DNA from 3 places in the Leptolyngbya sp. AN10 genome. Region 3 is predicted to be linked to each of the others. Evidence: predicted binding sites of a transcription regulator. Region 3 holds the regulator's gene; each other region holds the start of a gene.
What was found. Region 3 encodes NtcA, which controls nitrogen genes in cyanobacteria. Its sites were predicted from a motif close to TTTGTANNNNNNNNTACAAA; they were not measured.
Positions count from the first base shown of each region.

Region 1 (6,023 bases), on a different contig from region 3:
ATTCAGAATATGATGACGGCATTGAAAAAGCTTCAGGCAGACGGAAAGCAGGCAATCAGCGCGATCTTTGTTCACGATCGCACAAATGGGTGGAAGCTGTTTGCGGAGAATTCGTTCTTTGTTCGCGGGAATGACGGGATTTCTGCATTCTTGACTGAGAAAGAGGCTCAAACCTTTGCTCAACAGAGTGGCGCTCAGGTGGTCGGATTTAGAGGTTTACAGGAGTTTTACGCACAGGAACCCCAGCCTAGTTTAGCAGTGCGATAAATTCGATGCGCTTTGATACAGTCAGGAATGCACTGGAGGTGAAACAATGTGTTCCTAACTGTTCTATTCACCGATTGGAGGCATTTTTATGTCTAGCTCGTCTTCTGGACGATCGACAAAAGCGAGTATCGCCGATCGCGGGAGTCTTCTGTTTTCACAGGTATTTCAAACATCAGAAAGTACTTCACGGCTCAATCCAGTCAGACTGTTACTACGAGTTCTTTCACTGGTTCTGTTTTTTGGAATTTGGCAATTTCTTTGTGCAATTAAGTTTCAATTCTTTATTAACTTTGCATTTCTGCCTTCTCCTCTAGAAGTGCTGGGTGCAACGGTTAAGTTTTTCTCGAACAATCCAATGGTGCATCTTCAAGCGAGTGTGCTGCGGGTATTGTTGGGATATGCGATCGCTGTATTGTTGGGGGTTAGTTTAGGAATTGTGATCGGCTGGTTTCAAAAGATTGAAGATCTTGTGTTTCTGCCGCTCGAAATTCTGCGTCCAATTCCTGCTGTGGCTTGGATTCCGCTCGCAATTCTAATGTTTCCTGATGCAGAATCGGGAATGATCTACATTACGTTTATCGGTGCATTCTTTCCGATCTTGATTAGTACAATCAAAGGGGTTGAAGGGACGGATTTACTATTACTGCGCGTTGGACAATGCTTGGGGGCGCAACAATGGCACGTCTTCAAAGACATTGTGATTCCGGGAGCAATGCCGAGTATTGCAAGCGGATTAGTCATTGGAATGGGCAATTCTTGGTTTTGTTTGGTGACGGCTGAGATTTTGGCGGGACGCTTTGGAATTGGCTATCTGACTTGGGAATCTTATGTGACTTCTAACTATCCGCCGATCGTGATGGGAATGTTGCTGATCGGACTGATGGGATCGCTGAGTTCCTATGCGGTCGATCGTCTCACTCATGTATTAATGCCTTGGCGCATCACGAAGAAAGGAAACGCCAACTAATTCGGATGTAGAGGATAGCAATCGTGGCAATGTTAATCGAGCAAGGAACTCCACAACAAGCACTCAAAGGACTTGTGGAAGTCGAAGATCTATCAATCTGTTTTAAGCGAAAAGGGCAGCTAATTCCGGTGCTAGAGTCGATCAACTTTACGATCGAACCAGGTGAGTTTGTTTGTTTACTCGGTCCATCAGGATGCGGAAAATCGACTATTCTGAACGCGATCGCAGGATTTATCAAGCCTCATCGGGGTTCTGTGATGGTCGATCGTAAAGCTGTTGTGCGTCCGGGAGCCGATCGCGGATTTGTGTTTCAGCAGTATTCGCTCTTGCCTTGGAAAACCACGTTTCAAAATGTGGAATTTGGGTTGAAGATTCAAGGCATTCCTGCTGAAAAGCGCAAAGAGATTGTAAACTACTATCTCAATCGCGTGGGTTTGTACAAGCATCGTCATTCTTATCCTTATCAACTATCGGGAGGAATGCAACAACGAGCAAGCATCATTCGGGCATTGGTTAACTCTCCTTCGGTGCTGTTGATGGATGAACCGTTTGCGGCGTTGGATGCTCAGACTCGACACATGATGCAGGAACTCCTGCTGGATATCTGGAGTGAGTTGAAAGCAACCGTGATTTTTGTGACACATGACATTGAAGAAGCGGTGTTTTTGAGCGATCGCATTTTTGTGATGGGGGTTAGTCCAGGTCGAATTAAGCAAACGGTTGATGTGTTTCTAGAGCGACCAAGACACACTGATATCATGCTTTCCTCAGAGTTTCTACAACTGAATCGTGAGATCTTTGAATTGATTCGAGAAGAAACGCTGAAAAGCATGGAGTTGGATTAACGTGAGTACTACAGAGGTGATCGCTTCGTTTGGGTCGGCTTCAGCCCCCTAAATCCCCTAAAATTGGGGAACTTTGAGTGAAACAAAGTTCTCCAATTCGAGTAATCCCTCAGATTCAAAGTCCCCCAGAATGGGGGATTTAGGGGGCGAACCCCGAAGAATTTGCCACTCGAAGAATCCATCGAATTCACATTAGACTAAGCTCCAATGTGCTGCAAAAACTCTGGCTGAATCCATTGATTCAAGTTGATTGTTTGTAAATTCTGGTTGCCCGGAATCTGGCTCAATTGATCAATGTGTAATTTCAGCCAGTCCGGGCGGATTTGCATCTCTGAAAAGAAGCGTCCCGACTGGTTGTTCTGGTGCGAATTGCTTAGGATTTGAACAATCATTTCTGGATCGAGATGCGTCCATTTTGCAACTAAAGAGGGTGCGGCTGGCGTTGTGTCGTACCAGTATTGTGCTGCGGATAACGCTCGAAGATAAGCGATCGCAATTTCTGGATATTGTTCTACAAACTCACTTGCTACAACTACACCATAGAATGCAGGTAACGCTTCAGGATTGCACCCTTCAAGGTAGCGAAACTGTCCTCGACGACAAGCAATTTCGTGAAATGGCGCAAAGTGCGCGTAACTATCTGCGTATTGTTCAGAGAACTCGAACGGATCAGCTTGTTGCTTGAAGGGAAGCAAGTTAACTTGATCTAAAAGCTTGGTCGCATTGAGCGATCGTAGTACCATTCCATGTGCAGAAGAGCGCAATGGAACCGCGATCGCTCGTCCGCGTAAGTCATCGACACTTTGAAGCTGAGAACGATTCGGGACAACAACTGCATTGCAAGAACCATCAGGGTTAGTTGAGACAAAGCTAATCAGGCGAGTCTTTTGCTCAATTTCGGCACTGAGCAGCAAGGGATAGTCTCCGAGAACACCGATGTTTAATTGTTGCGATCGCAGTCCATCGACGATCGGTGCTCCGGTGGAAAAATCTTGCCATTGAATTTGGTACTGAGTCGAACTATAGCGACCTTCTTTTGGTAAGAAATGTTCGAGCAATCCGAGTCGCTGCATGATTAGCCCTGCTGTAATGGCAGGAATCGTATTGTTTTGAACTCCTATGGAAAGCGTGAGAACTTCAGGACGTTGGGAGGAAGTGCTACGACGAATGAAACTCGGAGAGCGTAAACGAACCACAGTCGAGGTTGCTTTTTTTGCTTCTAGTAGATTGATTAGTTTTTGGGTGGGATTAAGATTACGCGATCGACGACTTGAGGAATTCGCTGTATTCGTCTGGCTTAAACGTCGAGGTGTGACGAGATACATTGAGCCAGATAGAGCGAATTCCTGAAGTGGAATCGCAGTCATGGTGCCTAGCTCACACTCTGGCTGAAAGTCGAAGTTTGTTGCAAATCCGAGATAGTTCCCCTGCATCATGTAAGTTCGCATCAAACTCATCGTATCGACCGTTTCAAACTGAAGAAATCGATCGAGCGAATGCCCTAGCTCTGACAATCGGGATTCTAAAACTAAACGGCTCGGTGTACCTGGAGGAAGTAGTGCCCATCGGTACTTTCTTAGGTCGGTTAAGCTCAACCATCTTTGTTTGGCGAGTGGATGGTTGTGAGCAACAAATAGATGATAGGAGATGGTGTCGATCGCAGTTGTTGAAAGCTCTGAGAATTCCTCAAAGTTCACATCAGAAATGCCGACATCAACACTTTGGCTGGTCATAGCTTGATACAGCAATTCGGCTGACTCAAACACGAGACATTGAACCTGAATGCTCGGATATTTCTGTCGATATTCAAACACAATTTTTGGCAACCAACCTTCAGCAAGTGCCATCGTGCAGCCGATTTTTAGACTGCCATATTTCCCTTTTTTAATATCTTCAATCTTTTGAATGAGCTGATTTTCAACTTGAATCAGTTTTGCCCCTTCTTCCAATAGAAACTCGCCAACTTCTGTAAGTTGGATCTTACGACCCAAGCGATAAAACAGCGATGTTCCTAATTCGGATTCTAATGATTTAATCTTAGCGCTTACGGCTGGCTGAGTTAGATTGAGCGCATCGGCAGCCTCAGTAAAACTCAAATGACGAGCGACTTCTAGAAAAACTCGAATCTGATAAACTTCCATCGCTTTACAACCTCATGGGGTGTTTGCTGATCATATCAGTCGATTAATTCAATTCGTTTATTAGTTCATAAAATACCGCAATAAGGAAAATCAAAAATGTGCCGCACAATGAAAACAGTCGGGTTTGATGACCTCTTCTGCTGAGTGAACTTCTCTTGTAGAAAGATGTTTCTAATCAAGTCGGTTTCGCTGATTTTTTCTGTAGTGTTTGAGACAGTTTTCAGCGCGAAACTAAAATTCTGTCCATCAATCAGGAGGCTTTTTGGGTGAATACTCAATGGATGAAGACGGATGTGCTAGTCATCGGGGGCGGAACGGCTGGAACAATGGCAGCCATCAAAGCGAAACAAGCGAATCCCGATGGTGAAGTGCTAATTTTGGAAAAAGCAAATATCCGTCGCAGTGGCGCGATTGCAATGGGAATGGATGGCGTGAATACGGCTGTGATTCCCGGCAATTCGACTCCGGAACAGTATGTGAGAGAAATTACGATCGCCAATGATGGAATTCTCAATCAGAGTGCCGTTTATCAAACTGGGAAACTCGGCTTTTCTGTGATTCAAGAACTCGAAAAGTGGGGCGTAAAGTTTCAAAAAGATGCTCAAGGCAACTATGACCTCAAACAAGTGCATCGAGTCGGTAAGTACGTTTTGCCAATGCCAGAGGGAAAAGATCTAAAAACGATTCTGGCGCGTCAAGTGAAGCGTCACAAAGCACAAGTCACGAACCGAGTAATGGCAACTCGTGTTTTAGTTCGAGATGGACGTGCGATCGGTGCAGTGGGGTTTGATGTTCGCAATGGTGATTTTGTCGTCATTCAAGCGAAGGCTGTCATTCTCTGTACTGGAGCTTGTGGACGATTAGGTTTACCTGCTTCGGGTTATCTATATGGAACGTATGAGAACCCAACGAATGCAGGTGATGGTTACTCGATGGCGTATCATGCAGGCGCAGAACTAAGCAACATCGAATGTTTCCAGATCAATCCGTTGATGAAAGACTACAACGGACCTGCGTGTGCTTATGTTGCTAGTCCGTTTGGTGCTTACACTGCAAATGCACAAGGACATCGCTTTATTAGCTGCGACTACTGGAGCGGTCAAATGATGCTGGAAGTGTGGAAAGAGCTTAACTCTGGTAAAGGTCCAATTCAGCTAAAGATGACTCATTTAGATGAGAATACTATCTCTGAAATTGAGTCGATTTTGTGGTCAAACGAGCGTCCCAGTCGGGGCAGATTCCATGAAGGGCGAGGTGAGAACTATCGCACCAGTGGAGTTGAGATGAACATTTCTGAGATTGGACTATGCAGCGGTCATAGTGCTTCTGGTGTCTGGGTGAATGAAAGGGCTGAAACTTCAGTTCCAGGACTCTACGCAGCAGGTGATATGGCAAGTGTGCCGCATAACTACATGATCGGTGCATTTGTGTTCGGGCGAATTGCTGGAGAAAATGCAGTCGAGTACAGTCAGAGCTTAGATCACGTTGATCCTGATCCAGAGTTCCTTACCGCCGAGAAAGCGAGAATTTATGCACCGCTCGATCGACGAAATGGAATCCCGCACACTCAGGTTGAATACAAGCTCCGTCGCTTAGTCAATGACTATCTACAGCCTCCCAAATCTGCGAATCGGATGGAGATTGGACTCAGCAACTTTGTGCGCTACCACGACACGTTAGAGCTAATGGGCGCTCGTGATCCGCATGAATTAATGCGCTGCATGGAAGTTCACTTCATTCGGGACTGTGCAGAAATGGCAGCGAGAGCTTCACTGTTCCGCCGTGAGAGTCGCTGGGGACTGT
Region 1 covers NZ_JBNXVP010000003.1:118,414-124,436, reverse strand. Annotated here, with positions in the region: gene ACQ4M5_RS05355 (ABC transporter substrate-binding protein) at 1-267, shown strand, start outside; gene ACQ4M5_RS05350 (ABC transporter permease) at 356-1,234, shown strand; gene ACQ4M5_RS05345 (ABC transporter ATP-binding protein) at 1,264-2,079, shown strand; gene ACQ4M5_RS05340 (LysR family transcriptional regulator) at 2,277-4,220, opposite strand; gene ACQ4M5_RS05335 (fumarate reductase/succinate dehydrogenase flavoprotein subunit) at 4,487-6,023, shown strand, end outside.
Region 1: ACQ4M5_RS05335 (fumarate reductase/succinate dehydrogenase flavoprotein subunit) is a predicted target of NtcA. The motif match lies at 4,419-4,438, and genes of this name have one in related genera.

Region 2 (6,023 bases), on a different contig from region 3:
AAATGATGACACTGATCACTCGTTTTTAGCAGGTTGCTTGTTTACACTGCCTCTCGAAGTCTTTCCTCAAGAGGTTAAGATGCTGCGAGCCTGGTTATTAACGCTTGACGTTTTGATCCGAATTGGATTGATAAAGCTGCCTCCAGACCCCCCAGAACAAGCTTCTGATTACGATAACAATTAGCTAAAACCAACCTGAACTTGGTTCTCAATCAGTTGAACTGCAAACGTGCGAATCGTAACAGTCGAATCGTCGAAACATTCACCTGTTTTGAGATTGAAGTTCTGCTTGTAAATTGGAGATGCTACTTTCGGGATTCCATTGCGATCGCCCACAATTCCACGAGAAAGCACGAATGCTTTGCTGAATGGATCATAGTTGTCGATCGCATAAAGTTGATCTTGTCCGACTCGGAAAATCGCGACTTGTTGATCATTGACTAAAGCACAAACTCCGGTATTCGGCAGAATGTCTTCTAGGGTGCAAACAGTAATCCAAGTGGTTGCAATAGACTGGGAAAATTGCATAGTTAAATCCGGTGAAGGGTCAGAAAGTGAACTTACGATCGGGTTAATGAAAACAATTGCCGTTCATGTTCATAAATTGGGCGATGTTGTCCTCGTTCTTCGACTTGAACAATGTTCGGATCTGGATCATCTGAGTTGATGAAATGTCGGAAACGCCGGATTTTTGCCGGATCTTCGATCGTCGTTTTCCACTCGCAAGCATAGGTATTCACTTGATGTGCCATTTCTGCCTCAAGCTCTGCACAAATGCCCAACGAATCATCAATAATGACTTGCTTCAGATAGTCCATTCCACCTTCGAGCTTATTAAACCAAGTTGCAGTTCGTTCTAAGCGGTTTGCAGTGCGAATGTAGAACATTAAGAAACGATCGATATATCGAATCAATGTTTCCTTGTCCAAGTCTGCTGCAAGTAACTGTGCGTGTTGCGGCTTCATTCCACCATTGCCACAAACATACAGGTTCCAGCCTTTCTCAGTTGCAATGATACCGAAGTCTTTGCTTTGAGCTTCTGCACATTCGCGAGTACAACCCGACACCGCAGATTTGATTTTGTGCGGAGCGCGTAAGCCTCGATAGCGTAGTTCAACCTCGATCGCTAAACTGGTCGAATCTTGCACTCCAAATCGACACCAAGTGCTACCCACACAAGATTTCACAGTTCTAAGTGCTTTTCCGTAAGCATGACCCGATTCAAATCCAGCATCAATCAACTGTTTCCAAATTAGCGGTAACTGTTCAACTCTTGCACCAAATAGATCAACTCGCTGCCCGCCTGTAATCTTGGTGTACAGTCCAAATTCTTTCGCAACTTGACCTAATGCAATCAATTGATCGGGTGTGAGTTCTCCACCCGGAACACGCGGAACGACAGAGTAAGTTCCATCTCGCTGAATGTTAGCAAGGAAAGCATCATTCGTGTCTTGTAAGCCTGCGTGAGTTGGTTCGAGAATGTAATCATTCCACGCGGATGCCAGAATTGACCCGATCGCAGGTTTGCAAATTTCGCAGCCTTGACCTGTTCCATGTTGCTGAAGGAGTTGATCAAATGTTTGGATTTTCTGCGATCGCACTAAATGATAGAGTTCCTGCCGCGAATAAGCAAAATGCTCACACAAATGATTCTTAACTTCGATTCCTGCTTTCTTCAGTTCCGATTTTAGTAGGTCAGTGACTAACGGAACACATCCGCCGCAGCCTGTTCCAGCTTTAGTACATTGTTTCAAGCTACCAATATCAGTCAAGCCCTGATTCCGAATTGCATCACAAATGTCTGCTTTGGTCACATTGTTACAGGAGCAGATTTGAGCCGTATCGGGAAAGCTATCAACGCCCATCAACGCTGAGGAACTACCATTGCGCGGCGGAATGATCAAATCTTCAGGATGTGGCGGTAAAGTGATTTGATTCTGCACCAACTGAAGTAAGTTGCCATAAGCAGAAGCATCACCGACTAGAATTCCGCCTAGTAGTGTTTTTCCAGATTGATCGATAACCAGCTTTTTGTAAGTTCCTTGAATGGAATCTACGATCGCGATTTCTTTCGCTCCTGGTGTCTTCGCAAACGCATCTCCAAAACTCGCAACATCGACCCCCAACAATTTGAGCTTAGTAGACATATCCGCGCCTGTGAACTGATTCTGTCCACCACACAGATGATCCGCTGCCACAGTTGCCATCGTGTAACCCGGAGCGACTAAACCATAAATGCGATTCTGATAAAGGGCACATTCCCCGATCGCATAAATATCGGCATCCGAAGTTTGACAGTTCTCATCAATGACAATTCCACCCCGCTCCCCAACCGTCAAACCGCACGATCGAGCCATTTCATCTCTCGGGCGAATCCCCGCCGAAAACACGATCATGTCCGTTTGCACTTCCGTTCCATCCGCAAACAGCATTTTGTGAACGCGCCCATCTTCGCTCACAATTTCCGTCGTCGATTTGTTCGTGTGAACCGAAACCCCGATCGCTTCGATTTTCTGTTTCAGCAGCGCTCCACCCGCATCATCTACCTGAACAGGCATTAATCGCGGCATAAACTCCACAACGTGCGTCTCCAGCCCCAAATTCTTCAACGCATTCGCGCATTCCAATCCGAGCAGACCGCCCCCAACAACCACGCCAACTCGACATGATTGGGCGTAGGCTTCGATCGCTTCGAGATCGTCGATCGTGCGATACACAAATGTCCCTTGCGTCTCCCTGCCTTGAATCGGCGGCACAAATGGAAACGATCCGGTGGCAAGAACGAGCTTGTCATAACGAAGAGTGACACCTTGAGCAGAAGTAACGGTTTTGTCAGTGCGATCGATCTCGACTGCCTTATCCCCAACATAGACCCGAACATTATGCTTTGCATAAAAATCTGGCTCAACTAGGGACAAATCTTCTGCTGTTTTCCCCGCAAAAAATCCGCTGAGATTTACTCGATCGTAAGCCATCCGCGATTCTTCACAGAACGTGATCAAATTCCATTCCTCTGATCCGTTCTCGATCATCCGCTCCAGGAATTTGTGACCGACCATGCCATTCCCGATCACAACTAAATTTTGTTTCGTCATACAAGCTAGTCTGCCGCTGCGTTGCCAGTTTCAGCCTAGGAGATCCCATAATTCATTTTGTAACTTTGCTTACAGAATTTTTCACATTATGAGCGACTTGCATGATCACAATGCGATTTTCGGATTGTATAGCCGTACCTACTTTAGTTAGGACACTTCTAGAAAGCCCCCCAGCCCCCAAGTTTGGGGAAGCAAGCGTCTTAAAGGGTGTTTGATAAGTAATCGTTCATCGCATTCACCCGCCCGGAAATGAATCTCCGGGCTAATCAGGGGAAGCCCACTCAACTGGGCTAAGAACTTCGTATGACTCTCTTAGCCCGCTTCAGCGGGGTTTCTTCCATTAGCCCGGAGATTCATTTCTGGGCGGACTGGCAACGCAGCAAAGCCGCTTTTTATACTTCTCAAACACCCTCTTAAGCCCCCAGAATTAGAGGTTTGGGGGCGACTCCGAGGATGTCCTCATCTAAACTTCTACTGCTATGAATTCGCCACAGGAACTTCCCAACAAAAATCGATCGCTCCGAAGAACGATCGATCCTTTCATTCAATCATTAGAACTATTCGCGGGTTGCTGGCGCTTTCTGTTGAGCCGCTTGTTGCGCTCCCGGTTTTGCCAGTGCAGTCCGCTCCAAGAAATTCAGCGCTCGTGCATACTGCGGATCTTGGGGCGTTCCAATCAGCCTCGGATTGGTTGCCAAGAATTTCTGTTGAGCATCCGAGAGATCCACTTTCACGTCCGGTGTGACTCCCTTTTGGCTAATATCAGTTCCATTCGGAGTGTAGTAATGTGCGATCGTCACTGCCAATCCCGATCCATCCGAAAGCGAATGAACCGATTGCACCAGCGCTTTACCAAACGTCTGACTTCCCACAATCGTGGCGCGTTTGTTATCTTTCAGCGCTCCTGCCAAAATTTCACTCGAACTTGCCGATCGACCATCGACGATCACTGCCACGGGTAATTTCGTCAGTTGTCGTCCACGTGCATAAGCGGTATCCCCGATTCCTTGACGATTCACCGTTTTGACGATCGCGCCTTGGTTTAACCACATCCGGCTAATATCGATACTCGCTTGCAGCAATCCACCCGGATTTCCACGCAGATCGAGCACGAACGCATCAACTTTCTGATCGTTCAGGTTGCGGATCGCCCGCTCCATCTGTTCAGACGCATGACTGCTAAATTCCGACAGACGAATGTATCCGATTTTGTTCTTGCCTTCCTGTTTGACGCTGGCACGAACCGCTTGCAGTTCAATCCGCGCACGAGTCAAAGGCAGATCAAAATTCGCTGCACCTTCTCGTCCGATTTGTAAGGTAACTTTTGTTCCCGCTTCTCCACGAATCAGGTTCGAGGCATCTTCAACGCTCATGCCCTTCGTAGATTTGCCGTTAATCGCAAGAACGCGATCGCCTGTTTTGATCCCTGCCCGAATCGCTGGAGAATTCTCTAGCGGCTCAACCACGGTTAACACTTTCGTTTTTTCGTTTTGTTCGAGACGGATACCAACCCCAGAAAGCTCTCCGGAGGTTTGATTCGTCAGGGCTTCAAACTGTTTCGGGTCCATGAAGCGGGTGTAAGGATCATCCAGCTTCTTCAGCGCATCTCGGAGAGCCGTATACGCCTGTTGCCGCGAGGAATATTCTCGACCGAGCAGCGATTGTCGAACCGCTTGCCAATCATTTTTATTAAAAGTGCCATCCACATACTCGCGGTTGACAATTTGCCATGCCTCATCGAGAACAGATTTCGGGCTGTCTTGGAGAGCCGCTTTCACCGATCGATCGGCGGTCAGTACGGTTCCGGTAGCGGTCGCCGCAATGACACCACTACAGAGAGCAACTTGGAGCAGCGAAACACGTCGGGTGGGTCGATTCATTGAGTGTAGAGGAAACGAGGAGTGGACAGTTTGTAATCAAAAATCACACCTGCAAACAGGGTGACACAGATGAATTTAAATTTGACGGAAGATAAAATAATCAATGGGGTGGGGATAAGGAAAATTACTAGAACCCCAGGAACTAGCTACAAGGTACACAGTACTATTCCGGATAGCGTGACAGTTCTAGGACAGTTAATCAAGTGTCTCTGAGTATAAAACCAGCCATATAGACTACTATGACTTAGTTTCCGTCGGGTGATTGCAACCTTTAAGACAATCTAGCGGAATTTGGGCAAATTGTTCTATGGTTTCGGACTGAGTTTTATTAAGCTTCGTTAAACAAGGGGTTCTCGATCGTGATTTTGAGCGTTAAACGAGCGTGGGCGGGTTGGGTTGCACAGGGAATGATCGCATCGATCGCGCTTGCGGGCGTGATTGGCATTCAAATCGATCGGCTCAAACAACCGTCTATTTCGCTTGAAACTCCGCAACAGGCAGAACAACAGGAACGGCTGCGGCTCAATCTTCTCAGTAAGATGCCGACCTTCGGGTTTGATAATTTGATGGCGAATTGGACGTTTTTGAATTTCATTCAATATTACGGGGATACTCCTGCGCGGGAAGTGACAGGCTTTTCTCTGAGTTCTCAATATTTTGACCTGATCACGCGCCACGATCCCCGCTTTGTGGAAAGCTACTTATTTTTATCGGGAACGGTGTCGCATCAGTTAGGCAAGCCAGAACTTGCGCTGGAATTGATGAAACGCGGAACGGATGCCTTGTCTCCTCAGATTCATCCAAAAGCGTTTTCGGTGTGGCGATGGAAAGCGATGGATCAGATTCTCTTATTGGGAGATTTGCCGGGAGCCGCGAAATCGTTTGATGCAACAGCAAATTGGGCGGCTCAATCCGAGGAATACAAGCAGTTTGCGCCGAGTTTTCAGGAAACCGCAAATTTCTTGAGAACAAATCCTGATATTGGCTGGGTGCGGTTTCAGGCTTGGTCTTTAGTGTATCAAGATGCAGATGCGGCAGGAGATAAACT
Region 2 covers NZ_JBNXVP010000002.1:123,627-129,649, reverse strand. Annotated here, with positions in the region: gene nirD (nitrite reductase small subunit NirD) at 181-528, opposite strand; gene nirB (nitrite reductase large subunit NirB) at 561-3,095, opposite strand; gene ctpB (carboxyl-terminal processing protease CtpB) at 3,653-4,975, opposite strand; gene ACQ4M5_RS03485 (hypothetical protein) at 5,335-6,023, shown strand, end outside.
Region 2: nirB (nitrite reductase large subunit NirB) is a predicted target of NtcA. The motif match lies at 3,152-3,171, and genes of this name have one in related genera.

Region 3 (6,023 bases):
ATAATGGTGCAAGCTTGGAGAAATTCAATCACAGCGGGATGAGCCACTGCGATCGGTAAAGCTGCCATCAGTTCCGAACTGCCTCCGAAGGTTGCTACTGTGACAGGTAAGATTCGTCCCGCTTCGGTCAGTCCTAGATGCAAATAATGAGCGAGACTTACACCGAGAACGAGTGGAAGATAGCCGTAGGCAAGTTCGAGAAAAGAGCGCGATCGAGAATTGAACAATCGCAGAATTTGATGAAAGAACACTGCAACAACTCCAGGAAATAACAATGCGAGGATTGATACGATCGTGTGATCAAGAAAGCGATCGAGATGCAGATTAATCCCCAACACTTGTTCAATCTCTGGAAGTCGATGCAAAAACACGGCTCCAAACAATAAAAACATTAAGCAAACTTCGGGATAGCTCGGATTGTGCGTTGTCCAAAGTTCAATTCCGGGAGGACGCAGATTCAGTTCGACCGATCGATGTGGGCAAGCTTTGAGACAGGTCATACATAACACACAGTCACGATTGTCCTGAAGCTGTGCAGGATGCGAATAGACTGGACAGCCACCCGTTTCCATTCCTTCCCCTTTTTGTGGTCCGCCTTTGTAGCATTGATACGTTGTACAAGATGCTGAACAGATTCCTTGCTGTGCCCGAAGTTCAATCATCGACAATTTAGCAAATAAACCATTCATGCCACCGATCGGACAAAGATATCGACACCAAAATCGTCGCTCAAATAGCACAGAAAAAACGACGGCTCCAGCAGTAATTAACAACAATAAACAACCGGATAGGTAAGCTGTATTTTCTAAATTCCAAAGTTCTTCCCATAGCAAAATCAGCGTGAACATACCGAAGAGGAACCATCCGCCCCACTTTTCGGCTGATTGTCTTGCCCAAGGTTGTAGCTTACGAGGATAGAGCCAGAGTGAAATTTTTTGTGCAAGCTCACCGTAAATCATGAATGGACAGACTGCACACCAAAGCCGCCCCACAAAAGGGAATGAGATTAGAATGAACATCCACCACCAAGCCCAAAAGAAATTGAGCGCAAAGTTACGATCGCGGCTCTGAGGTGCAACCATTAAGACAGTAACCACGACTGCAAACACACCTAACGTAAAACCATAGTTCAGTCGATCGGTCCACCAAGGACTTCTGAGGAACTGTCGCAACTTTGGATAAGCATTGAGCAAATTGAGGCGAAATCGACGGTTTTTATCGCCAGTTGACCAAAAAACCTCTTCAGTCAGTTCTGAGCATTCTGCTTGTTGAATTGCTCGTCCGAGTAAGCTTTCTAGTTCTACATGATTGCCTGGAAAGTCATAGCCCTGAAGTCTTCGCATTGCTTCGGGAGTAATCTTCGGTTTAGCAATTCCACGCGATCGAGAAATCAAACTGAGATAGTATTCTGCTTGAATTGCAATGTCCGATTTTCTCACTCGCAACGGTGGCACTTTGATCACATGAGCAATGAGCTTACATTTTTCTAGTCTGGGTAGAACCTTTTCAGAAGTCATGAGAATTCGAGCTTCATACGATCGAGGTTCTGGCGCTTGTTCTCCTGCTCGTGCGATCGGCGTAAACTTCCCGGTCTTTAACAGTTGAACTAGCTTCTCTTCAAACTCTGGGGAAATGTCTTCGAGATTGTTTAGCATCAATGTTCCGCGACCCATCCAATCCAGCAATCCGGGCTTATCCGATCGTCCAAACAATTCCACAGGCTGTAAGGTATTGCAATTCACTTTGATCAAAGGTTCTTTGCGATCGCGTGATCCAAAGTGAATCAATGCTCCAGTATTGTCTTTCTCTAATCCAGGCTCTCCAAAAATCAGAACAGAACCGCGATCGCTCGAAGCTTTCTTAATGTCTTGGCGCAATCGAACCGCGTATCGGCTGGTTCCTACAATTCCACGTTTTACTTTTGGGACAAGATACGAACGCAATGCAATCTGTCGATCGCGCTCATAAGCAAGTTCAGAAGCAACCTGTTCTAATTGGAGTGCAAGCTGTTGGGACACACTTTGAGCAATCTCTGGGAACTGTTGAGCGATCGCTAAAAATTCAGTTCTTGGAATTGCCCAGATCACACAATCATTCAGCGTGATTGTGGTTTCTTCTGCCACTCGATCGAGCAATAATTCCTTGAGATACACGATTGCACCGGGAATCAAACTCGTAACTTTTGCTACAGTCGTTTTACTCGTGCGGTAGCTCTCTAAGTGCCCATCGTAGAGAATGTAGAGCGCTTCAGGCTGAATGTCTTCCAGTCCGATTCGTCGATTCTCTTGGATCGATTGCTCCTGGATTTGATGCGCGATCGCGGTTAAGGCTTCCAGAGACAAGCTCGAAAACGCTGTCCATTTCCGCAACCATTCCACCCGCTCTAAAACGTCCATACTCGCCTCGACTGAGTTCGCGAACTCTATCGTAGAACTAGGATTGTTTCGATCGAGACGAATTGATAGAGAAACTTAACTCACCAAACGTTCTAAGTAGCGTTCGATTAACAAAATCGCCACAATATCATCGATCGGTCTCGGTGGTGTTCGCATTCCTTCAGGAATCAGTTTGCTCAATCCTTTGGGTGGATACATGATCCAGAATCGATCGCGTGCCTCTAACGAACTATTACGCTCATCGACTGTGACCACTCGCAAATCCGTCAATTCCTCTTCTAATCTTCGTTTCCATTCCTTTGATGAAGTCTGATCACCCATCACTAAGAGCGAAACTGGAAAGCGATCGCGCAAAGATTGAATCGAAGCGATCGCGGCATCTGCACTAATCACCTCGTGATAATAGACTCGTCGATCGACTCCCATGACAGCTAGACCACATTTTTGCCGCCCTGGATCGAATCCCAAAATCACGGGCTGTTCCGCCATGATACGCCTCTACCCTCAAGAAGATTAACTCGATGCTCTCAATACGATTTGCCCGTTCTGCACTGCCACTAATTCTATTTTGAGTGGTCCTGACGTGTAAGTGTTTTGTGATGCGACTGCTCTAAGTTCAACCGGAGTCGGAAAACGGCGTAACTGCTCAATGAATGATCCAAGAGTCAACAGTTTCTCGATTTCGATATTGTCATTCAGCACACCCGCCACACGCGCACGAGAATTAGATGCTGCGAAGAGATCCTGAATCGATTTCTGAAAATCTTGTGCCGACAGTTTAGACGGATCGATCGTTTGAGCCGCGATCGTATCTCCCGCCAGAAACACAATTCGATTCGGAACCGCACTCATGTACACGGACACGCCTCGATTTTCGCCTTTCACATAATTCGCACGAGCTTGTACACGCACCAGGTAATCCTGACCGTCACTAATCTGGCTGATTAAAGATTCCACTTCCGCTGTTGGAATTTGCACCAATTGGTCATTGCGTCCAAGTTGAAGCGCTTGAATCGCGGACTGATTCGCATATTGCAATAATTGATCAACTGCGACTCTTGCACCTCTCGGTTCCACGACTCGCACAACACCCGAAGACAAGACTTGAGTTCGATAAAGCGCGAGATCGCCGCTCCGAATCAGCTTAACATCTCGTTCAAATCGTCCGAGTGTTTCAGTTAGTGCTGCTTGTTGAGAGGCTAGTTCTTTAAGCTGAGATTCTAATTTTTCCAACTCTGTACCGCGTTGAGCAATGACCCGATCGCGTTCGCTAATTTCTCGATCGCGCTGTTCGATCACGCTCGTGCGTTCGGCAATTTCTTCATCTCGCTCCGCAATTTGAGCCTTCACCTGATCACGCTGCTCGATTAATTTTTGCTGCTCGGCTTGCAGTTGCTCGATCCCTGTTCGTAACGTTAACGCTTGTTCAGACACCGCAACCAATTGTTGGCGAGTCGCATCTCGCTGCGCTTCTGTCGTTCGGAGTTGAGCATTCGTTTCTCGTTGTCGATTGATCGAGGTTTGCAAATTCGCGTTAATTCGTTTTAATTGCTCTTCGACTTGAGCACGTTCCGATCGCGCTTCTGCCAATTGCTTTTCGACTTGCGCCTTCTGAGCATCGGTCGCTTTCAAATCAGCGGACACTTTTTCAAGGTCGCGTCCTCGATCGCGCAGTTCTGTCTGAATCCGCCCGAAGTTCAGTAACATTTCACGAAACGTCTTACTTGCCAGCAACAATATGCCAAGCGTTGAAGCTGAGATCAGCGTTCCGGTCAAAATTGTCACCACGACAGCGGTTTGCTTAGGACGGAGATTGAACAGACTCAGGCGGGCTTTTCCCACGCGAGTCCCCAAACGATCGCCAATTGTCGCGATCGCTCCTCCCAACACCAACACCACCAAAATTAAAATCAGCCCGACATCGGACATATCACTCCCAAGACAACCCTAGCCCCAGACGGTCTAAGACAATTCCAGACTCGCCTTTCATTATGCCTGTTCGCTCTAAACTTCGGGCGCGTCTTTCAGGAAAGAATTCTAAGCGAATTAAGTGAATTGTTGACTCAGCGTTACAGGATTGTGAACGGTGATTTTTTTCTTGTGAATCGAGATCATTTTGTCCTGACGCAAATCACCGAGTAAGCGAGTCACAGTGACGCGAGTTGATCCAATCGCTTCTGCGATCGCTTGATGCGACAGCTTCAGATCGATCATGATCCCCTCTTGCGAAGGCACTCCGAAGTCGCGACAGAGAATCAATAGAAAACTTACCAAGCGCGATCCCATATCTCGATGCGCCAGGGTTTCGATCATCATCTCGGTTTGGAGAATCCGCGACGATAAGCCTTTCAGCATCAACATCGAGAGTTCCGGATTTTCTTTGAGTGCTTTTTCGACTTGTTCGATCGGCACTGAAAGCAATTCGACTGGCGTAAATGCGACTGCGTGATAAAAGCGATCGGCGCGTTGTCCGGTAATCAGTGATAACACGCCGAATACACTATTTTCTCTTAACAGCGCAACGGTGATTTCTTCCCCTGCTTCATACACTCGTGAGAGCTTGACGGCTCCTTTAACCAGGAAATAGACTCGTTCGGCTGGATCACCCGGAAAAAAGATTGTTTTGCCGCGTTCAAACGTCTCAATAACGGGAGGATACGCGCCTCCTCCGATCTGACGAAACATTGTTGCGAGCGGTCTATCCTTGGTCACTACCATTTCTTTCCTTGTCGTATCGAGTGAAACTGGAGCAGTTTACCGAGTCAGTAACGCGATGTGCACTTTGTGAACAATCGATGACTTTAGACCACTAAAACTGACTCATCAAATGGTTTTTGTACGCTGCGCTACATTTTCGCTTTGATTCTGAAAATCTCTGTAAAATTTCTAAGTTTAGACCGGTTTTTTTCAGTACTATTGGGATCTTGTTTTAAAGATTCTCAATAATTTCCACACATCATAGCGTGAAAGCAACCAGGATTCAGAGGGAAGTGTTAAGGAAATGTTAATGATTTGAATAAAGAGAATCACCTTTTAGCCATTTAGCGATGCCGAAGTTTGAAGATCAGCTAGACAAAACCGAAGCGATCGACAGAGTCGCTTGGCGAAATTGGCTCAAACAAAATTATGAAACCGCGATCGGAATTTGGCTAATCTACTACAAAGTAAAAAGCGGAAAGCCAAGTATTCGATACAGTGAAGCGGTGAAAGAAGCACTCTGTTTTGGGTGGATTGATAGCAAAGCGAAATCGTTGGATGACGATCGCTATATGCAGATTTTTACGCCCCGAAAACCGAAAAGCGTTTGGTCGAAACTCAACAAGCAATACATTGAGGAGTTAATTGCCGAAGGATTAATGACCGAGGCGGGGATCAGAAAAATTGAAGCGGCAAAACTCGACGGATCTTGGACTTCTTTGGATGCGATCGAGGCTTTGATCATGCCGCCCGATTTGATTGACGCATTGGAAAAGAACGCGATCGCACAACAAAATTTTCAGACGTTCAGCAACTCGACCAAGAAAGTAATTCTCTATTGGATCGAGAGTGCCAAACGTTCTGAAACTCGACAGAATCGAATCGAAAAAACGGTGATGGCTGCGGTTGAAAAGCGATCACCGCTCGATC
Region 3 covers NZ_JBNXVP010000028.1:13,283-19,305, forward strand. Annotated here, with positions in the region: gene ACQ4M5_RS29345 (sigma 54-interacting transcriptional regulator) at 1-2,396, opposite strand, end outside; gene ACQ4M5_RS29350 (pre-16S rRNA-processing nuclease YqgF) at 2,472-2,885, opposite strand; gene ACQ4M5_RS29355 (DUF3084 domain-containing protein) at 2,910-4,325, opposite strand; gene ntcA (global nitrogen regulator NtcA) at 4,443-5,081, opposite strand; gene ACQ4M5_RS29365 (YdeI/OmpD-associated family protein) at 5,444-6,023, shown strand, end outside.